DNA from 3 places in the Pseudomonas sp. MT92 genome. Region 3 is predicted to be linked to each of the others. Evidence: predicted binding sites of a transcription regulator. Region 3 holds the regulator's gene; each other region holds the start of a gene.
What was found. Region 3 encodes sigma-54, which starts transcription at its own class of promoters, with help from an activator protein. Its sites were predicted from a motif close to ANTGGCATNNANNTTGCTNT; they were not measured.

Region 1: the regulator sigma-54 is predicted to act here: its motif matches at 2,544-2,563, upstream of AC1Q6D_RS19125 (circularly permuted type 2 ATP-grasp protein).
Region 2: the regulator sigma-54 is predicted to act here: its motif matches at 6,031-6,050, upstream of AC1Q6D_RS18745 (DNA translocase FtsK).

The regions. Positions count from the first base shown of each region.
Region 1 covers NZ_JBXAFA010000010.1:40,766-48,342, reverse strand. The annotation lists gene AC1Q6D_RS19135 (transglutaminase family protein) at 1-142, opposite strand, end outside; gene AC1Q6D_RS19130 (alpha-E domain-containing protein) at 139-1,089, opposite strand; gene AC1Q6D_RS19125 (circularly permuted type 2 ATP-grasp protein) at 1,102-2,511, opposite strand; gene AC1Q6D_RS19120 (ribonuclease E inhibitor RraB) at 2,840-3,181, opposite strand; gene AC1Q6D_RS19115 (hypothetical protein) at 3,393-3,626, opposite strand; gene speE (polyamine aminopropyltransferase) at 3,788-4,663, opposite strand; gene AC1Q6D_RS19105 (PLDc N-terminal domain-containing protein) at 4,928-5,119, opposite strand; gene AC1Q6D_RS19100 (hypothetical protein) at 5,202-5,732, opposite strand; gene AC1Q6D_RS19095 (ankyrin repeat domain-containing protein) at 5,829-6,347, opposite strand; gene AC1Q6D_RS19090 (long-chain-acyl-CoA synthetase) at 6,444-7,577, opposite strand, start outside.
Region 2 covers NZ_JBXAFA010000009.1:265,705-273,281, reverse strand. The annotation lists gene serS (serine--tRNA ligase) at 1-821, opposite strand, end outside; gene crcB (fluoride efflux transporter CrcB) at 837-1,211, opposite strand; gene AC1Q6D_RS18755 (replication-associated recombination protein A) at 1,211-2,533, opposite strand; gene lolA (outer membrane lipoprotein periplasmic chaperone LolA) at 2,684-3,304, opposite strand; gene AC1Q6D_RS18745 (DNA translocase FtsK) at 3,371-5,782, opposite strand; gene trxB (thioredoxin-disulfide reductase) at 6,101-7,060, shown strand; gene aat (leucyl/phenylalanyl-tRNA--protein transferase) at 7,125-7,577, shown strand, end outside.
Region 3 covers NZ_JBXAFA010000011.1:154,853-162,429, forward strand. The annotation lists gene pmbA (metalloprotease PmbA) at 1-73, shown strand, start outside; gene AC1Q6D_RS20850 (HPr family phosphocarrier protein) at 162-437, opposite strand; gene rapZ (RNase adapter RapZ) at 453-1,310, opposite strand; gene ptsN (PTS IIA-like nitrogen regulatory protein PtsN) at 1,313-1,777, opposite strand; gene hpf (ribosome hibernation-promoting factor, HPF/YfiA family) at 1,790-2,098, opposite strand; gene AC1Q6D_RS20870 (RNA polymerase factor sigma-54) at 2,173-3,666, opposite strand; gene lptB (LPS export ABC transporter ATP-binding protein) at 3,851-4,576, opposite strand; gene lptA (lipopolysaccharide transport periplasmic protein LptA) at 4,576-5,124, opposite strand; gene lptC (LPS export ABC transporter periplasmic protein LptC) at 5,111-5,683, opposite strand; gene AC1Q6D_RS20890 (KdsC family phosphatase) at 5,692-6,216, opposite strand; gene AC1Q6D_RS20895 (KpsF/GutQ family sugar-phosphate isomerase) at 6,216-7,190, opposite strand; gene AC1Q6D_RS20900 (ATP-binding cassette domain-containing protein) at 7,463-7,577, shown strand, end outside.

The DNA of each region.
Region 1 (7,577 bases), on a different contig from region 3:
GCACCGGCCGCGGCAGGTCGAGCTGCCAACTGAGCACGTGCTGGCGCTCGCTGTCATGGGGGGTCAGTCGCAGGTACTGGATGCTCGCGCGCACCTGATCTTCGTAGTGATAGGTGGTCTCGTGGCTAATCGAAAGTCTCATGCCGCCTCCAGATAAGAACTGTGAATCGCGTTACCCAACTGGCGCACCAGCGGGATGAACTCGGTGAGCCAGGCGTGCAGGCCTTCGTCGAGGATTTCGTTGATGCCGGTGTAGCGCAGTCGCGCGTCCATTTCCGCCGCCAGGCGTTGCGCGGGACGGCCGTTGGCTCCCGGCAACTGGGCAAGGATCTGGTCGATTTCTTCGGTGCACGCCCGCAGGGAGCGCGGCACATCCGCCCGCAGCAACAGCAACTCGGCCACATGCCGGGCGCCGGGTGCGTCGCGATAAATTTCGGTGTAGGCCTCGAAGGACGACAAGGCCCGCAGCAAGGCACTCCACTGGTAGTACGCGTGGGCCGTGCCATCGCTGACCGCTTCAGCCTGATCACCCGCCATTTCGTAGCGGGCATCGAGCAGGCGCAACGTGTTGTCGGCGCGCTCGATGAAGGTCCCCAGGCGAATGAAACGGAACGCATCGTTACGCATGATGGTGCCGTAGGACGCGCCCCGGAACAGGTGGGAACGTTCCTTGATCCACTCGCAAAAACGGCTCATGCCGTAGCGACTGAGGCCCTGCTCTGCAATGCCGCGAATTTCCAGCCAGGTCGCGTTGATGTTCTCCCACATGTCCGCGGTGATTCGGCCACGCACCGCGTGGGCACTGGCCCGCGCGGCACCGAGACAGCTGTAGATGCTCGCCGGGTTGGCCGCATCCAAGGCGAAAAAATGCAGCAAGCGTTCGGCATGCAACTCGCCGTGGCGTTCGAGGTAATCGTCCAGGGTGCCGGTGATCAGCAGCGGCATGGCCAGTTCGTGCAGGCCGTCACCGCGTCCATCCTGTGGCATCAGCGACAGCGAATAACTGATGTCGAGCATCCGTGCGAGGTTTTCCGCCCGCTCCAGGTAACGCGACATCCAATACAGATCCGAGGCAGTTCTACTTAACATGACAGGCTTCCTTCAATCCTCGACCACCCAGGTGTCCTTGGTTCCGCCGCCCTGGGAGGAGTTCACCACCAGGGAGCCTTCGCGCAGGGCGACACGGGTCAAACCGCCGGGCACGACCCGGGTTTCGCGACCAGACAAGACAAACGGGCGCAGGTCGATGTGACGTGGCGCGATGCCGCTTTCGACAAAGGTCGGGCAGGTCGACAACGACAGCGTCGGTTGCGCGATATAGGCATGGGGCTTGGCAATGATCCGCGCACGGAAGGCTTCGATTTCCGCCGCCGTCGCCGCCGGCCCCACCAGCATTCCGTAACCGCCGGAGCCCTGGGTTTCCTTGACCACCAGTTCCGGCAGATGGGCCAGGACGTGGGAAAGTTCCGAGGGGTTACGGCACTGCCACGTCGGTACGTTCTTCAGGATCGGTTCTTCATCCAGGTAGAAACGGATCATGTCGGTCACGAACGGGTACACCGACTTGTCGTCCGCCACCCCGGTGCCGATGGCATTGGCCAACACGACATTGCCGGATCGGTAAGACGACAGCAGCCCCGGCACGCCGAGCATCGAGTCCGGATTGAACGCCAGCGGGTCGAGGAAGGCGTCGTCGAGGCGCCGGTAGATCACATCGACGGCTTTTGGCCCGTCGGTGGTGCGCATGAACACCTTGTCGTCACGCACGAACAGGTCCGCGCCTTCCACCAGCTCCACACCCATTTCCCGCGCCAGGAACGCATGCTCGAAAAATGCACTGTTGAAGCGCCCCGGCGTCAACACCACGACGCTCGGGTTGTCGATCGGGCTGGAGCTTTTCAGGGTATCGAGCAACAGGTTCGGGTAGTGGTCGATGGGGGCGATGCGTTGCGCCGCGAACAATTCGGGGAACAGTCGCATCATCATCTTGCGGTCTTCGAGCATGTAGCTGACACCGCTCGGCGTACGCAGATTGTCTTCGAGCACGTAGTACGTGCCGTCGCCGTCGCGCACCAGATCGACACCGGAGATGTGCGAATAGATATCGCGGTGCAGATCCAGCCCCTGCATCGCCAACTGGTATTGCTCGTTGGCCAGCACCTGCTCGGCCGGAATGATGCCGGCCTTGATGATGCGTTGCTCGTGATAGAGGTCGGCGAGGAACATGTTCAACGCCTTGACCCGCTGGATGCAGCCGCGCTCGACAATGCGCCATTCACTGGCGGGAATGCTGCGCGGAATGGTGTCGAAGGGAATCAGGCGCTCTGTCCCCTGCTCATCACCGTAGAGCGTGAAAGTAATCCCGGCGCGATGAAACAACAGATCGGCCTCGCGTCGCCGTTGTGCCAAAAGCTCGTCAGGCGTTTCGGACAGCCAACGGGCAAACTCCCGATAATGCGGGCGGACCTGGCCGCCGGCATCGTACATCTCATCAAAATAGGTGCGGATCATGCCGTACTCCTTGTCACCCGGACATACAGGCCTTCGCAAGGCCCGTGCCATCGGCAGAAACGCTTTGATATCAATCGGTTGGATAATCGTTACGCAGACACCGCACCAATCCTGTGCGGTAAATGCCCCAACCTGATCGCCCCCGCTTCATTGCAAGGCGTTGCAGTCGCCTGTCACCAGCATAGTCTGTGGGAGGCGGCTTGCCGGCGAAGGAGGGTCATTCAGTCATGGAGGGCTCTTCGAGGTCATGTTCGGTTTGCCGGCGACAAAAACGAAAACGGCCAACCCAAAGGTCAGCCGTTACTGATGCTTGCTACTGTTCATAAGTTTATGCGAGTCGCCCTCGTACCTCCTGTTTGACACCCCAGCCTTCAATGATGCCGCCCAATGGCTCGACCACGGCTTCGAAACCCTGCTCGAAGTCGCCGATGTCATCGTAAGTGGCGTACATGACTTTGCTCAGTTCAAGGGCCCATGCGCCGTCATCGCGCACACTGATTTGCGCATTCAGGGATTCACCACGGTAATGACCTGCCGCCCTGCGTGCCCGCTCCTCGTCCGGGAAAATGGCGTAGAACTCGATGGGATGGAACCGTGAAAAGTCGAAACCGCCCTCTTTCATGCGGCGCAGAACGCTGCTGCTGATATCTTCTTGATAGGCTGTGCTCATGAAACGTCCTCCTCAAACTGATGGATAGACTTTCCGTACTCCCAGCGCCCGCCACCGAACGGTGCGAACGACGGCATCCGATGTGCCGACGGGAAACAAGCATGTAGCTGACAAGACCAGACCTTAGCGATCCATTCGCTGATCTCGCCTGCAGATTAGCCCCAAGATAGAGCCGCTGCCAAGGCCTGGTTGAGAATGTGACAGGAGATGTTCAGATTGGCGTGATGCCGAGGATTTGAATGCTGTTCTGGGCCTTGAGACTTTTGACAGTCGCATCGGCGGTTCGCCCTTCCAGATCGTTCAGATCCAGTTCGGCGGCGACGGGAAGCAACCGGGCCTTGATGAGTTTGGCGGCGTGTTCGTTATCCGGGCACTCGTCGCACTCAAAGACTTCGTCGACAGTTTCACCGTGATCATCCACGAAAGTGATTTTCCACTTTTGCATCAGTGCCTCCTCGATAAAACCCATGGATGGGCTTACTTCTATCTCGACCTGATTAGCTGGCTAATCGTTCCGCTGATTTTCCTCCGGCACCTCATGAAAAAAGGGCCGTCAGCGGCGTGATTGAACACCACCGCGGACAGCCCTTTTTGATTGACGCGCTATCAGTCGTTGCTTGGCTTGTTCACAGCCTGCAAAACGTACTGCGGCAAGGCAAAGGCACCGATGTGGATCTCCGGATTGTAGTAGCGGGTGATGATGCCGCTGCCGGCGAACCGTTGTTGCAGGGTTTCGCGGGACAATTTGCGATAAGCGGTATTGGTCGCGCCCCAGGCGAAGGTCATCGCGCCGCCGATATAAGTCGGCACGGCGGCCTGATAGAAGTGCCAGTCAGGGAACAGGCTGCGCAGACGACCGGCGGTGGTTTTGACTTCTTCGATCTGCATGAACGGCGTGCCGTTCTGCGTGACCAGGATGCCGCCTTCGTTCAGGCAGCGGTGGCAGGCCTGATAGAAGTTCTCCGAGAACAGCACTTCGCCTGGCCCGATCGGGTCAGTGGAGTCGGAAATGATCACGTCGAACTTTTCAGTGGTGGTGGCGACGAAGCGCATGCCGTCGTCGATCACCAGGTTCAGGCGTGGATCGTCGAACGCGCCCTTGGAGTGATTCGGCAGGAATTCCTTGCACATTTCGACCACGGTACCGTCGATCTCGACCATGGTGATGTGCTCGACGCTGCGGTGCTTGGCCACCTCACGCAACATGCCGCCGTCGCCGCCACCGATGATCAATACGCGCTTGGCGGTGCCATGGGCGAGGATCGGCACGTGGGTCAGCATTTCGTGGTAGATGAATTCGTCGGCTTCGGTGGTCTGGATCACGCCGTCCAGCGCCATGACCCGGCCCATGCGCGGGTTTTCGAAAATCACCAGGTGCTGGTGTTCGGTGCGCACTTCGTGCAGCAGTTTTTCCATGCGAAAACGCTGGCCATAGCCTTCGTAGAGGGTTTCCAGGTAGTCGTTGGTCGGGGTGATGCTCATGGGAAGTGCTCCGATGAATGCGGGTGGCAACGGACGGTTACCCGCCCATGATGGCCAATCGATCGGCTCGATTGACCGGGAAAGGCGCGCATTCTACGTCGAGGAAGATGACAGGTCGAACCTCACTTGATGTCTCGCCACAATGCCCTGTGGGAGCGAGCCTGCTCGCGATAGCGATTTGTCCGCCACATCAATTCCGAATGTGCCGCCGTCATCGCGAGCTGGCTCGCTCCCACAGATTTTATGTCGCTTGGGAGAATGACTTCAGATTCTGACGTTACCCCGTGGCCCCGCGATCGCCCAAATGATCAGGCCCAAAACCGGCAGCAACAGGATCAACAGCACCCAGAGGACTTTCATCCCGGTTTCGGCGCCACTTTTGAGTACGTTGATGATTGCCCAGATGTCCAGGGCAAGGATGATCAGGCCTACCAGGCTGTTGAACGTGGAACCCATGGTGACGCTCCTGAAGAGTGATTGGCCCTCTTAGGATAGCTGCCCGAGGCCAGGGTTCCGTTTTTATTGACAGCTTGCGGTTTTAAACGTGAACGGCCACTTTCAAGGCTTCCAGGGACGGCGCAGCGGCAATGCCGACTTCGGCGCACAGTTCCAGCACCCGCGGCACGTCGTTGCCGTAGACCAGAACGACTTGCAGTTCATCGTCGAGCAACTGGCTGAAGTTCATCAGCACATAGCCACCGTTTTCCTTGTTCAGGCTGCTCATTTGCACCTGAATGCGATTGAGCGCGGTCAGGGCTTCGGTCTTGGCCAGTTGCTTGGGTTTGATATTGAAGTCGACGCCCGGCCCGAACGAAGCAACGATCTGCGCGAACAGGTCCATGTAGGTGTCGGCCTGGAACATCACGGTCTCCGGCAGACTGCCGACGACCACCCACTCGCCCAGCGGGATCGGGAAGGTGTCGTCGTAGTTGATGTCCGGATTGGCCGCCAGGAAACCCTCGGGGTCCGCGTAAGCCTGGGCCGCCTCGTCAGCGACCTTGAGGATTTCGTCATCGCCCATGCACCCGGAGCTGATTTTGCTGATGAGTTCGACGAGTGCGGCTTTCATGGGGCAGATCCTGTAGCGAGGGAATTTTGAGGGCGCGAAGGATAACGCATTCAGTGAGTGCTGCGCAGGTTGCTCCCTCGCCACAGAAGTACAGCGTCAGCCCAGCAGTTTTTCCAACTGCGCAACGGTGTCCACAGCCCCCATGGTCCTGGCGGCTTCCAGCGCGGTGATGCCATTGGCGTCCCTGGCTTTCGGATCGGCACCTTTGCTGATCAGGTAGTCGACAATGGCGACGCGGTTGAACATCGCCGCCATCATCAGCGCCGTACGGTCATCGAACGACGAGCCTTCGACTTGTGCCCCGCCTTCAACCAGCGCCGTGACCACCGCCAGGTCGCCCTTGAAGGCGGCGCCGGCAATCGGGCTCTGGCCGTTGTCGTTGCGGATCTCCGGATCGGCCTTGTGTTCGAGCAAGACTTTTACCGTGTCCACATGACCATGGTAAGCGGCCAGCATCAGCAAGGTGTCGCCCTTGTGATTGCGCAGGTTCGGCGGCAAGCCCTTGGTCAGCAGCGCAGCCATCATGGCCGCATCGCCCTCCCGTGCCTTGTTGAATACCTGTTCGGCAAATTCGGCAGCTTCTTCGGGAGTCATCTGGCGGCTTTTGTCTGACATTGAACGCTCCACTTTCAGTTATTCGCAAAGCCGACAGTTTCCCGAGCAGCCCCGCTACTGTCACTTCTTTTTTCTGAAGCGGGGCCATAGGCACATTCAATATCGATATCGACCGCCGTGGATATCCTTCAGCATTTGCTCCGTCACCTGCACGTACGTTTCGGTTCCCGGCAGCCAGGCGTAGATCGGGTCAGCGCCGCTCCGGGCCGGGTCGAACGCTTCATCCTTGAGCCGGGTTTTCTGATATTTGAAGGTCCCGGTGGTCTCCATTTTCACTTTCACCCGCAGGAACAATGGCACGGCGTAGGCCGGCATCTGTTGCCGGGCGAAGGCCAGCAGCTCGCTGAAATCCAGGGTCGCCAGGGATTCGGCCGGCGTGATGGCGGCCATGCCGGCGCGGCCGTTGGTGTTGCGCACTTCCACACCATAGGCCACGGCTTCGGAAATATGCGGGTGTCGCAGGAGGATGTTCTCGACCTCGGTGGTCGAAACGTTTTCGCCCTTCCAGCGATAGGTGTCACCCAGCCGATCAACGAACTGCGCATGGCCAAAACCGATGTTGCGCAACAGATCGCCGGTGTTGAAGTAGCGGTCACCCTTGACGAACACGTCGTGGAGCACGACTTTTTCGGTCTTTTGCGGATCGGTGTAACCGTCCAGTGGCGCCTTGTCGTCGATTTTCGCCAGCAACAACCCCTGCTCGCCCTTGCCCACCTTGCGCATGAAGCCGTTGGCTTCGCGAATCGGCGCGCCGCTGTCGTGGTCGTAAACCGCCAACTCCCAGGACATCAGGGAAAAACCGACAGTGTTGTCGAAATTCAGAATGTTGGTGAAACCGATATTGCCGTCACTGGCGGCGTACAGCTCGCAGATGTGACACACGCCGAAACGTGTCTTGAATTCACCCCATGCGCCGGGGCGCAGGCCGTTGCCGATCATTTTGGTGACGCCGTGCTGGCGGTCGTCGGCAGTGGGCGGTTGATCGACCAGATAACGGCACAATTCGCCGACGTAACCGAGGGTGGTCGCGCGGCATTTGCGCACATCGTTCCAGAACTGACTGGCGCTGAACTTGCGCCGGATGGCAAATCCCGAGGCACCGCTGATGGCCGAACCCCAGCACACGCAAAGTCCGGTGGCGTGATAGAGCGGCAAGGTGCAATAGACGACATCGTCCGGGCGCATATCCAGCGCGATCATGCCGAAGCTCGCCGAGCTGCGCATCCAGCG
Region 2 (7,577 bases), on a different contig from region 3:
GTGTCGCGGCCCGATGCACCGGCTTCACTGCGGAAGCATGGGGTGTGGGCAACGAACTTGATCGGCAGCAGTTTCGAATCAACGATTTCGCCGGCCACGATGTTGGTCAGGGACACTTCGGCGGTCGGGATCAGGTACAGATCGGCCTCGCCTTCGCGGGCGATCTTGAACAGGTCTTCTTCGAACTTGGGCAACTGGCCAGTGCCTTGCAGCGCCGGGGCCTGGACCAAATAAGGCGTGTAAGCCTCTTCATAGCCGTGCTCGGTGACGTGCAAGTTGATCATGAACTGGGCCAGGGCGCGGTGCAGGCGGGCAATCGGGCCACGCAGCAAGGCGAAACGGGCACCAGACAGTTTGGCGGCGGTTTCGAAGTCCAGCCAGCCGAATTTTTCGCCCAGGGCCACGTGGTCCTGAACCGGGAAATCGAATGTGGTCGGCGTACCCCAGCGGCGCACTTCGACGTTGTCGTCTTCGTCTTTGCCGACTGGCACCGACTCGTGCGGCAGGTTTGGAATACCGAGCAGGATCGAGTCCAGTTCAGTCTGGATCGCGTCCAGCTCGACCTTGCCGGCACTCAACTCGCCTGCCATGCGCTCGACGTCGGCCATCAACGGCGCGATGTCTTCGCCGCGCTGCTTGGCCTGACCGATGGATTTGGAGCGCGCATTACGTTCAGCCTGCAGGGCTTCGGTGCGGGTCTGGACGGTCTTGCGCTGTTCTTCCAGCGCTTCGATGCGCGCAACATCCAGGGCAAAGCCACGGGATGCCAGGCGGTCCGCTACGTCCTGAAGGTTGCTACGTAACAGTTTGGAATCGAGCATGTCGGTCTCTCGTTATCAAAGTTTGGTCAAGGACAGGCCAGCCCAGGTGGCGAGCAGCCCGCCGAATACGCTGATGGCAGCATAGCCCAGGGCCAGCGGCACCTGCCCGCTTTCCAGCAGGCGCACCGTATCCAGTGAAAAGGATGAAAAAGTCGTCAGCCCTCCGAGGAAGCCGACGATTAGCCCGGCGCGCACCTCGAACGGCACCTCCGGGCGGATCAAAAACAGACCGTATAGAAAGCCGATCAGCAAACAGCCGACGATATTAACGGCCAGCGTCGCGGTATAGAAGTGCCGCGGCCAATTAGCGTTGATCCAGTTACCGGTGGCGAAGCGCAACAGCGTGCCGGCCATCCCGCCGACGGAAACCGCAATGATCAGGGGAACCACTATTCTCTCCGCTGCCGGGGGCTTAAACGATCCAGTTGTGCGAGGTGATTGAGCTTCTCGCCAATTTTCAATTCCAGGCCACGTGGTACGGGCTGATAGAAGCGTTGAGGCTCGAGTTCTTCCGGAAAATAGTCTTCGCCGGCGGCATAGGCATCCGGCTCATCGTGGGCATAACGGTATTCGTCGCCATAGCCCAGCTGTTTCATCAGTTTGGTCGGGGCATTGCGAAGGTGCAGTGGCACTTCCAGGGAACCGTGCTCGGTGGCGCTGCGCATCGCGGCCTTGAAGCCCATGTACACCGCGTTGCTTTTCGGCGCGCAGGCCAGGTAGGTGATGGCCTGGGCCACCGCCAGTTCGCCTTCGGGGCTGCCGAGGCGCTCCTGCACCTCCCACGCCGCCAGGCACAGGCTCAGCGCACGCGGGTCGGCATTGCCGATGTCTTCGCTGGCCATGCGCACCACGCGCCGGGCCAGGTACAGCGGATCGCACCCACCGTCGATCATTCGCGCGAACCAGTACAACGCGCCATCGGGATTGGAGCCGCGTACGGATTTATGCAGCGCGGAAATCTGGTCGTAGAACGCTTCGCCGCCCTTGTCGAAACGCCGACGGGTATCGCCCAGCAGGCTTTGCAGCAGATCGACGCCGATCTCGCTGCTGTCTTCGGCGAGGTCCGAGGCGTTCTCCAGCAAATTGAGCAGGCGCCGGCCATCGCCATCGGCGGCCGACAACAGCATCTGGAAGCCTTCATCGCTCAAGGTCAGCTGGCGCTTGCCCAGGCCACGCTCTTCGGTCAACGCACGCTGCACCAGTTTGCGCAGCGCCGCTTCGTCGAGGCTCTTGAGCACGTAGACGCGGGCGCGGGAGAGCAAGGCGTTATTGAGTTCGAAAGACGGGTTTTCCGTGGTCGCGCCGATGAAAATCAGCGTGCCGTCTTCGACGTACGGCAGGAACGCATCCTGCTGCGACTTGTTGAAGCGATGAACCTCATCGACGAAGAGGATGGTGCGCTTGCCGTATTGCCCGGCCTGTTGCTTGGCGATTTCCACGGCCTGGCGGATTTCCTTGACCCCGGCCAACACCGCCGACACCGTTTCGAAGTGCGCGTCCGAGACTTCCGCCAGCAGACGCGCCAGGGTGGTCTTGCCCACGCCCGGCGGCCCCCAGAAGATCATCGAATGCAGGGCACCCTGCTCCAGGGCTTCGCGCAATGGCTTGCCGCGAGCGAGCACGTGTTCCTGACCGACGTACTCGTCCAGATTGGTCGCGCGCAAACGGGCGGCCAATGGCTGGGCAATCGGGGCACTGCGAAACAGGTCCATCACTACCTCTGAAACCTCAATTGAACACCGTCCCCACTGTAGGAGCGAGCCTGCTCGCGATGGACTCAAGGGCACCGCTGGGTGTCAGGCCGCCAGCGTTATCGTTAACGCCCATCGCGAGCAGGCTCGCTCCTACAAGGGTGTTGTGTGTTATTCCTGGATCACGTCCGCACCCTTGGGGATGTCGAACTTGAATTTCGAAGCCGGGATCGGCTCGTTGGCCTTCACGCCAGTGAACAGGATATTGGTGCGCTGACCGACACTGTCAATCAATTGCATGTCATTGACCAGGCCATTGCGGAACGACAGACGCAGGCTGTCGAACAGGGTGTCCTTGGTTTTCGGCTTCAAGGTGAAGTCGATCACGCCGCCGGCTTCCTTGGCGCTGATGTCGAAGCTCTGGCTGATCTTGGACACGTCACCGGACAGCAGCAAGGCTGGGGTCTGGGTCAGGCGTTGGTCGAGATTCTTGATGGTGGCCTGCTCCAGATCGGGGTCCCACAGGGTCACTTTCTTGCCGTCGGAGACCATGGTCTGTTCGGCTGGCGCATTGGTGTGCCAGTAGAACAATCCCGGGCGTTGCAGGGACATTTCACCGGCCGTTTCCTGCAATTGGGTGCCTGTACCATCGAGGGTCAACTGGGAGAAACGTGCGGTCAGGGTCTGGGATTTTTCCAGCAGTTGGGTCAGACGCGCCACGTCCTTTTCATCGGCGTGGGCCGAGAGCGTGGTCAAGGCCAGTACCGGCAACAGCATGCGGATAAGACGCATGGGAGTCCTCATAATATTCGTGGGAGTGCAGACGGCGCCTCAAGACGCCGTCCTTCAAAAATCAGGTCAGTCGCGCACCGGGCCGGGGGCCAGGACTTCACGCGAGCCGTTGGTGTTCATGGACGTCACGACCCCGGCCATTTCCATGGCTTCGATCATGCGCGCAGCGCGGTTGTAGCCGATTTTCAGCTTGCGCTGAACCGCGGAAATGGACGCGCGACGGCTTTCCAGAACGAACTGCACCGCCTCGTCGTACAGTGCATCAGCTTCGGGATCATCGCCGTCGCCACCACCGCTGCTGCCTTCAAAGCCGCTACCGGCCTCTTCGACACCGTTGAGAATGTCGTCGTTGTACTCCGGCGCACCGCGCAGTTTCCAGGCTTCGACCACCCGGTGTACCTCGTCATCGGAAACGAACGCACCGTGGACGCGAATCGGCAGACTGGTGCCCGGCGGCATGTACAGCATGTCACCATGGCCCAGCAGCTGTTCGGCGCCGCCCTGGTCGATGATGGTGCGCGAGTCGATCTTGCTCGATACCTGGAACGCCATGCGGGTCGGGATGTTGGCCTTGATCAGACCGGTGATCACGTCCACCGACGGACGCTGGGTCGCAAGAATCAAGTGAATACCGGCGGCACGCGCCTTCTGCGCGATACGGGCAATCAGTTCTTCAACCTTCTTGCCGACGATCATCATCATGTCGGCAAATTCGTCGACCACCACCACGATGGTCGGCAGCTTTTGCAGCAACGGCGCTTCGTCGTGGATGCTTTCGCGCTTGTACAGCGGATCGCTCAACGGCTCGCCGGCGTCCTGGGCTTCCTTGACCTTGGCGTTGAAGCCCGACAGGTTTCGCACGCCCATCTTCGCCATCAGCTTGTAGCGCCGCTCCATCTCGGCAACGCTCCAGCGCAGGGCGTTGGCGGCGTCCTTCATGTCGGTGACCACCGGGCAAAGCAGGTGCGGAATGCCCTCGTAGATCGACAGCTCGAGCATTTTCGGGTCGATCATGATCAGCTTGGCGTCTTCCGGGCCGGACTTGAACAGGATCGACAGGATCATCGCGTTCACGCCCACCGACTTACCGGAACCGGTGGTACCGGCCACCAGCAGGTGAGGCATTTTCGCCAGGTCGGTGATCACCGGCTTGCCGCCGATGTCATGGCCCAGGGCCAGGGTGACCGGCGATTTGAAATTGTCGTACTCGGGCGTCGAGAGCACTTCGGAGAAACGCACGATCTGGCGGTCTTCGTTGGGGATCTCGATACCGACCGTGGTCTTGCCGGGAATCACTTCCACGACCCGCACACTGGTCACGGCCAGGGAGCGCGCCAGGTCTTTGGCCAGGTTGGAGATACGGCTGACCTTGACCCCGGCCGCCGGCTGGATTTCGTAACGGGTGATCACCGGACCCGGATGGATCGAGTCCACGGTAACTTCGACGCCGAATTCCTTGAGTTTGATTTCCAGCAAGTGACCGACCGCCGCCAGGGACTCCGGTGAGTAATTGAGCTGTTTCTTTTCCGCAGGGTCGAGAATCGAGATCGGTGGCAAGGTGCCTTCCACGGCGCTGTCGACGAACAGCGGTGCCTGTTTCTCTTTCTGTACGCGCTTGCTTGGCTCGGGCGCCTTGACCGGGGCCGGCGCGATCACAGGCGGTACCTGCTTCTCGCGCTCGGACATGTGCTTGCTCAGCGCCTGCTCACGTTCGATCAGGCGCTCCTTGACCTTGGCCTGCTCGCGTTTGTCGGTGACGGTCGGCGCGACCACGTCATGCACGCGATCATCGACTTCACGCAACTGCGCGACCAGTTGCTTGCGCTCGGTACGGGCCGCCCACCAGCGATTGGCCGCGCCCTGGAACAGTTCGAAAAGGTCGAGGGTGATCTTGCCGGTGACGTCCATCACCTTGAACCAGGACAGGTCGGTGAACACCGTCAGGCCAAACAGGAACAGCGCAATGAACAGCAGCGTTCCGCCCTGGATGTTCAGAGCGTTCTTTGCCAGATCGCCGAGGCTTTCCCCCAGCGCGCCGCCAGCACCGGCCGGCAACCCGGTCGCGGCATGGAAATGGATGTGCGCCAATGCAGCGCCGGACAGCACCAGAAACACCAGGCCGATCAGCCGCCAGGAAAACAGCCAGCCGCTCCACTGCCATGGCTCGTGGCGTTGACGGAATATCTGGTAGGTCTTGATCGCAAGCAGCAGCGGGAAGACGTAGGCGAAATAACCGAGCACCATGAACAGGATATCGGCGCTATAGGAGCCCGCCGGCCCGCCGAAATTCTGTACGTCGTCGATCTTGCTGTTGTGGCTCCACCCCGGATCGTCCTTGCCATAGGTCAACAAGGCCATCATCAGGAACAGGCACAAGGCACCAATGGCGATCAATGCACCTTCCTTGAGTCGGTAGTGCAAATGCTGGCGCCAGAGCGGAACGACGGCTGGTTTAGGTGCTGCGGTGGATTTCTTCAAAACGCTTCTTTTCCTGCGCCTATGGCGCGTCCATCTGTTGAATGACTATAAAAACTGCCAAAAAAACTGCCCAATCCAGGCAGGTAAAAAGTTAACGGGCGTAACAAGTACTACTTTTAACATTGCGCCTCGGTTTTTATAAACACGAAACGCACTGCTTATTTTGTTACAAACACTGTGACAGCCACGCATTGTACGGGTTTGTTCGTCCGATGCCATGCTTGAAACCTTAGGTTGCAGCATAGTCAAAAGCACATTACGTGCGACTCAATTTGAGCACGCATTCTCTTTTGTGACAAAGGCTTATGAGGTGTTTTTATGAGCAAAGCGAAGCATCACCGCCTGATCATTCTGGGTTCCGGCCCCGCCGGTTACAGCGCAGCCGTGTATGCCGCCCGCGCCAACCTCAAACCCGTTGTCATTACCGGCATACAGGCAGGTGGCCAGCTCACCACCACCGTCGAAGTCGATAACTGGCCCGGCGATGTCGAAGGCCTCACAGGCCCTGCCCTGATGGAGCGCATGCAAAAACACGCCGAACGTTTTGACACAGAGATCGTCTACGACCACATCCACACGGCCAAGTTGCAACAGCGCCCGTTTGAACTCACGGGAGACAGCGGAACCTACACGTGCGATGCGCTGATTATTGCCACTGGAGCCTCCGCGCAATACCTGGGTCTGCCCTCGGAAGAAACGTTTGCCGGCAAAGGGGTTTCGGCTTGCGCGACTTGCGACGGCTTCTTCTATCGCAATCAGGTCGTCGCCGTGATCGGTGGCGGCAATACGGCGGTTGAAGAAGCGTTGTACCTGTCCAACATTGCCAGGGAAGTGCATCTGATTCACCGTCGGGACAAGTTGCGCTCGGAGAAGATCCTTCAGGACAAACTCTTCGAGAAAGCCGCCAATGGCAATATCCGCCTGCACTGGAACCAGCATCTGGATGAAGTGTTGGGCGATGCCAGTGGCGTCACCGGTGCGCGCCTGCGTGACAGCCACACCGGAGCCACCCAGGAGCTGCCACTCGCTGGCGTGTTCATTGCCATCGGCCACAAGCCCAACACCGACCTTTTCACCGGCCAGCTGGAAATGCGTGACGGCTACCTGCTGGTCAAGGGTGGCAGCGAAGGCGACGCCACAGCGACGGCCATCGCCGGTGTATTTGCCGCGGGTGATGTGGCCGACCATGTCTATCGCCAGGCCGTCACTTCGGCAGGAGCCGGCTGCATGGCGGCACTGGACGCGGAAAAATACCTCGACGACATTCCCGTCGTTTGACGGCACACTAAGTGGCGGATCGACAATCCGCCACTGCCCTCCCCTCTCTGCAAGCCCGGACGCCATGCTTACTTGGTTACAACGCAATACCCTGACGTTCCCGCCGCTGGATAAAGCCATGCGCGACCCCAACGGTCTGCTGGCCGCCGGCGGCGATCTGTCCGCCGACCGGCTGATCCGGGCGTACCGGCACGGTTGCTTTCCCTGGTTCTCGGAAGGCCAGCCGATTCTCTGGTGGTCGCCGGACCCGCGCACCGTGCTTTTTCCCGACGAACTGCACGTCTCGCGCAGCCTGAACAAATTGCTGCGCCAACAACGCTATCAGGTGACCTTCGACCAGGATTTTGCCGCCGTCATCCGTGCCTGCGCAGCACCGCGCGACTACGCCGATGGCACCTGGATCACGCAAGCCATGCAGGACGCTTACCTGGAACTGCACAAGCGCGGTTATGCGCATTCGGTGGAGGTCTGGGATCAGGGTGAACTGGTTGGCGGGCTGTACGGCCTGGCAATGGGG
Region 3 (7,577 bases):
TGACCTGGAACTGCGCAGCAATATCCGTACGGGGTCGGTACTGATCGAGCGGATGACGGTGGCAGGCAGCTAAACTCCCCTGTCACAAAAAAGGCGCACCACCTGATGGGTGGTGCGCCTTTTTTTGTGGGCTATCGAGCGGGTTTGGCCTCGATACGCGTTTACTCGCCTTCGTCGAAATAGCGGTTGATCAGGTCTTTCAACGCATCCAGCGCCTTTTGCGCGTCTTCGCCTTCGGTGTTGATGTAGATTTTGGTGCCCTTGCCAGCCGCGAGCATCATCATTGCCATGATGCTTTTGCCGTCGACCGTAGATTCCGGAGTGCGTCCGACTCTGATCGTGCAGTCCTTGAATTCACCGGCGACTCCGACGAATTTTGCAGAAGCACGGGCGTGCAGGCCCAGCTTGTTGATGATTTCGATTTCCAGAGCAGGCATCGCGGTGTGAATCCTTTAGCTGAGGTCGCGGTGGCGGACCTGGACGTTCTTCAGGGATTGTTGCAGCGTCTTGCCCAAGCGTTCGGTCAGGTAGACGGAGCGGTGATGTCCGCCCGTGCAGCCGATGGCAATGGTGACATAGGCGCGGTTGCTGGCGGCAAAGCGGGGCAACCATTTGAGCAGATATGTGGAAATGTCCTGGAACATCTCTTCCACGTCCGGCTGGGCTGCCAGGTACTCGGCAACCGGTTGATCAAGCCCGGACTGCGCCCGAAGCTCGGGTTTCCAGTAGGGATTGGGCAGGCAGCGCACGTCGAATACCAGGTCGGCATCCACGGGCATGCCACGCTTGAAACCAAAGGACTCCACCAGGAAGGCTGTACCGGGTTCCGGCTGGTTCAACAGGCGCAGCTTGATCGTATCCCGTAGCTGATACAGGTTGAGGTTGGTGGTGTTGACTTTGAGATCGGCAAGGTCGGCTATGGGGCCGAGCAGGCTGGTTTCATCGTTGATCGCTTCAGCCAGCGAACGATTGGCACTGCTCAGCGGGTGACGACGACGGGTTTCCGAAAAACGCTTGAGCAAGGTTTCTTCGTCGGCATCCAGGTACAGAACATCGCACTGGATATGCCGGCTGCGGACTTCTTCGAGCAATTCGGGGAATCGCGACAAGTGACTTGGCAGGTTGCGAGCATCAATGGACACGGCCACCAGCGGCTGTGCCAGTTCGGTGTGGATCAATGCGCGTTCGGCGAGTTCCGGCAGCAACCCGGCGGGAAGGTTGTCGATGCAGTAGTAGCCACTGTCCTCGAGTACATCAAGGGCGGTGCTTTTACCTGAGCCGGAGCGGCCACTGACGATGATCAAGCGCATGATTACTGACCGTTTTGCTCGTCCAGGACAACCTGATACAAGGCTTCATTGCTCGGGGCGCTGCGCAGTTTTTCGCGCACTTCCTTGCGGTCGAGCATGCTGGCAATTTGGCGCAAAAGTTCCAGGTGCGCATCGGTAGCGGCTTGCGGGACCAGTAGAACGAACAACAGGTCAACCGGTGCGCCGTCGATGGCGTCGAAATCTATGGGAGCATCGAGGTGCATCAGGGCACTGATGGGTGAAGAGCAGCCCTTCAGGCGACAGTGGGGAATGGCGATGCCGTTGCCAAAACCCGTCGAGCCGAGTTTTTCACGGGCAATCAACGCCTCGAAGACATCTTGCATCTCCAGATCCGGCACTTCCCGGGCGATCAGGTTGGCAATTTGTTCGAGGGCTTTCTTTTTACTGCCGCCCGGCACGTTCACAAGGGAACGGCCGGGGGTCAGGATGCTTTCAAGTCGGATCATGGGTTGGGGGTGTTAACGACCGGTAGCGCCCTGGAGGAGGCTCTGGGTCTTTTCCTTATGCTTTTTGAGTTGTTTATCCAGCTTGTCGGTCAGTGCGTCGATCGCCGCGTACATATCGGTATGTTCCGCGTTCGCGACCACTTCATTGCCGGGAATATGCAGCGTGGCTTCGATTTTCTGCTTCAACTTTTCGACGGTCATCGTGACCTGTACGTTGGTGATCTTGTCGAAGTGCCTCTCTAACCGTTGGAGTTTTTCGCCGATGTAGGTGCGAAGAGGTTCGGTCACTTCCAGTTGGTGTCCACTGATGTTGACTTGCATACAGCTTCTCCTTCGTTGCCAGTGCATAAAGCGGTAGATCAAATGATCTACCACTGGAACGCTGTGGCGTGGCTCTACATCAACCGCTTGCGTTCGCTCGAAGGCGCGATCCCCAGGGATTCGCGGTACTTGGCGACGGTGCGGCGAGCCACCTGAATGCCTTGTGCCTCCAGTAAACCAGCGATCTTGCTGTCACTCAACGGCTTTTTCTGATTTTCCGCGGCAACCAGTTTTTTGATGATCGCGCGGATCGCCGTGGACGAGCATTCGCCGCCTTCGGAGGTGCTGACATGGCTGGAGAAAAAGTACTTCAGTTCATATATGCCCCGAGGGGTATGCATGAATTTCTGTGTGGTCACCCGTGAAATTGTCGACTCGTGCATGCCAACCGCCTCGGCGATGTCATGCAGGACCAACGGTTTCATGGCTTCGTCGCCGTACTCCAGGAAGCCGCGCTGATGCTCGACAATCTGGGTGGCAACTTTCATCAGGGTTTCATTGCGGCTTTGCAGGCTCTTGATGAACCAGCGGGCTTCCTGCAACTGATTGCGCATGAACGTGTTGTCGGCGCTGGTGTCGGCGCGACGCACGAAACCGGCGTACTGGGCGTTGACCCGAAGACGCGGTACCGATTCCTGGTTGAGTTCCACCAGCCAGCGTTCGTTGTCCTTGCGCACGATCACGTCGGGAACCACGTATTCGGCTTCAGTGGATTCGATTTGCGAGCCCGGGCGCGGATTAAGGCTTTGAACCAGTTCGATCACTTGGCGCAGCTCATCTTCCTTGAGCTTCATGCGGCGCATCAGCTGGCTGTAATCGCGGCTGCCGAGCAAGTCGATGTAGTCGGTGACCAGGCGCTTTGCTTCGGCGAGCCAAGGGGTTTTGGCCGGCATCTGGCGTAATTGCAGCAGCAGGCATTCGCCCAGGTTGCGGGCGCCGATTCCGGCGGGTTCGAATTGCTGGATGCGGTGCAGGACGGCTTCGATTTCGTCCAGTTCGATGTCCAGCTCCGGGTCGAAGGCTTCGAGTATCTCCTCGAGCGTCTCGTCCAGGTAGCCCTGATTGTTGATGCAATCGATCAGGGTCACGGCGATCAGGCGATCGGTGTCGGACATGGGCGCCAGGTTCAATTGCCACAGCAAATGGCTTTGCAGGCTTTCACCGGCCGATGTGCGGGTGGTGAAATCCCACTCGTCGTCATCGTTGCTCGGCAGACTGCTGGCGCTGGTCTGGTAAACGTCTTCCCAGGCGGTATCGACGGGCAGTTCGTTGGGGATACGCTCGTCCCAGTCGCCTTCCTCGAGGTTATCAACCGTCGGTGCGCTTTCCTGGTAGGAGGGTTCCTGAATGTCGGGGTTGGGTTTCTGTTCGGCGTTGTCGGCCAAGGGGTCGCTGTTATCGAAGTCGTCGCCTTCTTCCTGGCGTTCGAGCATCGGATTGGACTCCAGGGCCTCCTGGATTTCCTGTTGCAGGTCCAGGGTCGACAATTGGAGCAGGCGGATGGCCTGTTGCAGCTGCGGTGTCATCGTCAGCTGCTGGCCCATTCTCAAGACTAGCGATGGTTTCATGGCAGGGGCTAAACACCTTATTCGCCGGCGCACATGCGCCATCCACTACAGGGCGCCGGAGCGCCAAACATAAGCAAATTATATGCCTGAAACTGAAGTGTTTGCCTAGAGCGCTGTAACAATAAAAAAGTGTTGATTTTTTATCGAGACAAGCGCTCGGTCGACTAGCCAGACACCTCGGTGCTTACAGGCGGAACTCATGGCCCAAATACACTTCCTTGACCAGATCGTTGGCCAGGATGGTTGCAGCGTCGCCTTCGGCGATCAATTGGCCATCGTTGACGATGTAGGCGGTTTCACAGATGTCGAGGGTGTCACGGACGTTGTGGTCGGTGATCAGCACGCCAATGCCCTTGGCCTTGAGGTGATGGATGATCTGTTTGATGTCGCCTACCGAAATCGGGTCCACGCCGGCGAAGGGCTCGTCGAGGAGGATGAATTTCGGGTTGGTGGCCAATGCCCGGGCGATTTCCACACGGCGGCGTTCGCCACCGGACAGGCTCATGCCGAGGTTGTCGCGGATGTGGCTGATGTGGAATTCCTGCAGCAGGCTTTCCAGCTCCTTGCGGCGACCGGCCTTGTCGAGTTCCTTGCGGGTCTCCAGGATCGCCATGATGTTGTCGGCGACCGAGAGTTTGCGGAAGATCGACGCTTCTTGCGGCAGATAGCCGATACCGGCCTTTGCGCGGCCGTGCATTGGCTGGTGGCTGACGTCCAGGTCGTCGATCAGTACGCGGCCCTGATCGGCCTGTACCAGGCCTACGATCATGTAGAAACAGGTGGTCTTGCCAGCGCCGTTAGGGCCTAGCAGGCCAACGATCTGACCGCTGTCGATGGACAGGCTGACATCACGGACGACCTGGCGGCTCTTGTAGCTCTTGGCCAGATGCTGAGCTTTCAGAGTTGCCATTACTGGGCCTTTTGCTCGTCGGTTTTCTTCTTCGGCTGGATCACCATGTCGATGCGCGGACGCGCTTCGGTGACCTTGTTACCTGTCGCACGGCCAGCGCTCGCAAGCTTCTTGACGGTGTCGTAGACGATTTTTTCGCCCTGGGTGGTGTTGTTGTCCTTGTCGATGACTTTGGCGCGATCGATCAGTACGACGCGGTTTTGCGCGGCGTGGTACTGGATGGTCACTCCCCAGCCCTGGACAGGCTTGGTGTCGCCCTGGGTTTGCAGTTGTTCGAAGTAGGCCAGGTTGCCTACAGAGGTCACTACATCGATATCGCCGGTCGGCGTGCGGGTGATGGTCACGGTGTTGCCGGTGACCTTCATCGAGCCCTGGGTAATGATCACGTCACCTTTGTAGGTGGCAACGCCATTCTTGTCGTCCAGTTGGGCGTCGTCGGCTTGAATGCGGATAGGCTGCTCTTGATCGTTCGGCAGAGCCCAGGCGCTCACGCTTCCCAGTGCTGCGCCCAGACTGAGCAAAATAGGGAGGGTTTTAACGAGCCTCATACTGTCCTCTTACGTTCGATAGCAGGTGTATCCTGCTTTCTTTCAAATACGCTTTCATTCCGGTACCGGTCGATACGCCGCCAGCGCCGTCGATTCTAACGGGTTGCTCGGTCTGCGCATATTGTTGCTGCGGGAACACCGTCATTCGAGTGGTGGTGATCAGGGTTCTGCGGTTTTTTTCATCAAAGCGCGTGATGCGTACCGAATCGATCAATTCAACCTGCGTGCCGTCCGGGTTGACCTCACCTTTTTCGCTCTGGACGTGCCACGGGAACTCGGTGCCGCGGAACATGTTCAGGTCAGGGTTGGTCAGCAGCGTGACTTCGCTTGCTTTGAGGTGCTCGACTTTGTCGGAAGTCATTTCGTATTGAAGCCTGCCATCAGGCAGGAACTGCACGCTGTGGGCGTTGGTAGCGTAATAATCGATTTCGCTTTCGTCGACATGCGCGATCGGTTTGTCGAGGAAGCGTTCCGGGCTGATGTTCCAATAGCCGACCGCGGCGAAAATCGCCGCAATGCAACCGAACACCAGAATGTTGCGAATTTTTTTGTTCAGCATGGTTTGGCTCACAGGTACGCGGCGTTGGCCGCATCGAGACGGCCCTGGGCGCGCAGGATCAATTCGCAGAATTCGCGGGCGGCACCCTCGCCACCGCGGGCCAGGGTTACTCCGTGAGCGTGTTCACGCACAAAGCTTGCGGCATTGGCCACCGCCATGCCCAGGCCGACGCGGCGAATGACCGGCAGGTCCGGCAGGTCGTCGCCTAGATAAGCGACCTGCTCATAGCTTAGGTTGAGTTGGCCGAGAAGCTCGTCGAGCACCACCAGTTTGTCTTCGCGCCCCTGGTACAGATGCGGGATGCCAAGGTTTTTCGCCCGTCGCTCAACCACCGGGGTTTTGCGGCCGCTGATGATCGCGGTCTGGACGCCGGCCGCCATCAGCATCTTGATGCCCTGGCCGTCGAGGGTATTGAAGGTCTTGAATTCGCTGCCGTCTTCGAGAAAGTACAGGCGCCCGTCGGTCAGGACGCCATCGACATCGAATACTGCCAGTTTGATGTGTTGGCCGCGTTGCAGCAGGTCCGCGCTCATTACATTACTCCTGCACGCAGCAAATCGTGCATGTTCAAGGCGCCGACCGGGCGGTCTTCGCTGTCGACCACGACCAATGCGTTGATTTTATGATCTTCCATGATTTTCAGGGCCTCGGCGGCGAGCATCTCGGCGCGGGCGGTCTTGCCGTGCACGGTCATGACCTGATCTATCGTGGCGCTATGGATGTCGACGCTGCGGTCCAGGGTGCGGCGCAAGTCGCCGTCGGTGAAGATCCCGGCCAGCTTGCCGTCGGCCTCGAGGATGACTGTCATGCCAAGGCCCTTGCGGGTCATTTCCATCAGCGCATCCTTGAGCAAGGTGCCGCGCTGAACCTGTGGCAACTCTTGCCCGGCGTGCATGACATTTTCCACCTTCAGCAGCAGGCGTCGGCCCAATGCTCCACCGGGATGGGAAAAGGCGAAGTCTTCGGCGGTAAAGCCGCGCGCTTCCAGCAGTGCGACGGCCAGGGCGTCGCCCATGACCAGCGCCGCCGTAGTAGAGGAAGTGGGGGCCAGATTCAGCGGGCAAGCTTCGTGCTCGACGTGAACGTTCAGGTTGACCTCGGCGGCCTTGGCCAGCGGCGAGTTCGGGTTGCCGGTCATGCTGACCAGCTGGATGCCCAGACGCTTGATCAGTGGCAGCAGGGTGACGATTTCATTGGTCGAGCCGGAGTTCGACAGCGCCAGGATGATGTCGTCGCGGGTGATCATTCCCATGTCGCCGTGGCTGGCTTCGGCCGGATGCACGAAAAATGCGGTGGTGCCGGTGCTGGCCAGGGTGGCGGCGATCTTGTTGCCGATATGCCCCGACTTGCCCATGCCGACCACGACTACGCGGCCTTTGCTGGCCAGAATCATCTCGCAGGCGCGTACGAAATCTGCGTCGATATGCGGCAGCAAGCTTTGTACGGCTTCTACCTCGAGGCGGATGGTGCGTTGTGCTGATTGAATCAGGTCGCTGGATTGGCTCATGTCTGAATCGTATAGCCTGATGAAAAGGCGGCGATTATAGCGGTTATGATCGAAACCCTCACGCAAGTTTGTCGAGCATTGTCTCTCCATGCTGCTCAATCCCTCTAAATGAGCGTTTTTGCCTGTCTTGTTGCTGAATATGGCTCGGCATTGGCCTTGGGCGCGTGGCCATTGCAGTGATATAGTTCGCCGCCAGTTCGGCCCGCTCGGCGGATGTGCTTTTGTCAGGAAGCCAGGCGTCCGAGTGAGAGGCTGCATCGCAAGGAGTTTAGATGAGTGCCGATAACGCCTACGCGGTCGAGCTGAAGGGACTGACCTTCAAGCGCGGTGCGCGCAGCATTTTCAATAACGTCGATATCCGTATTCCCCGCGGCAAGGTCACCGGCA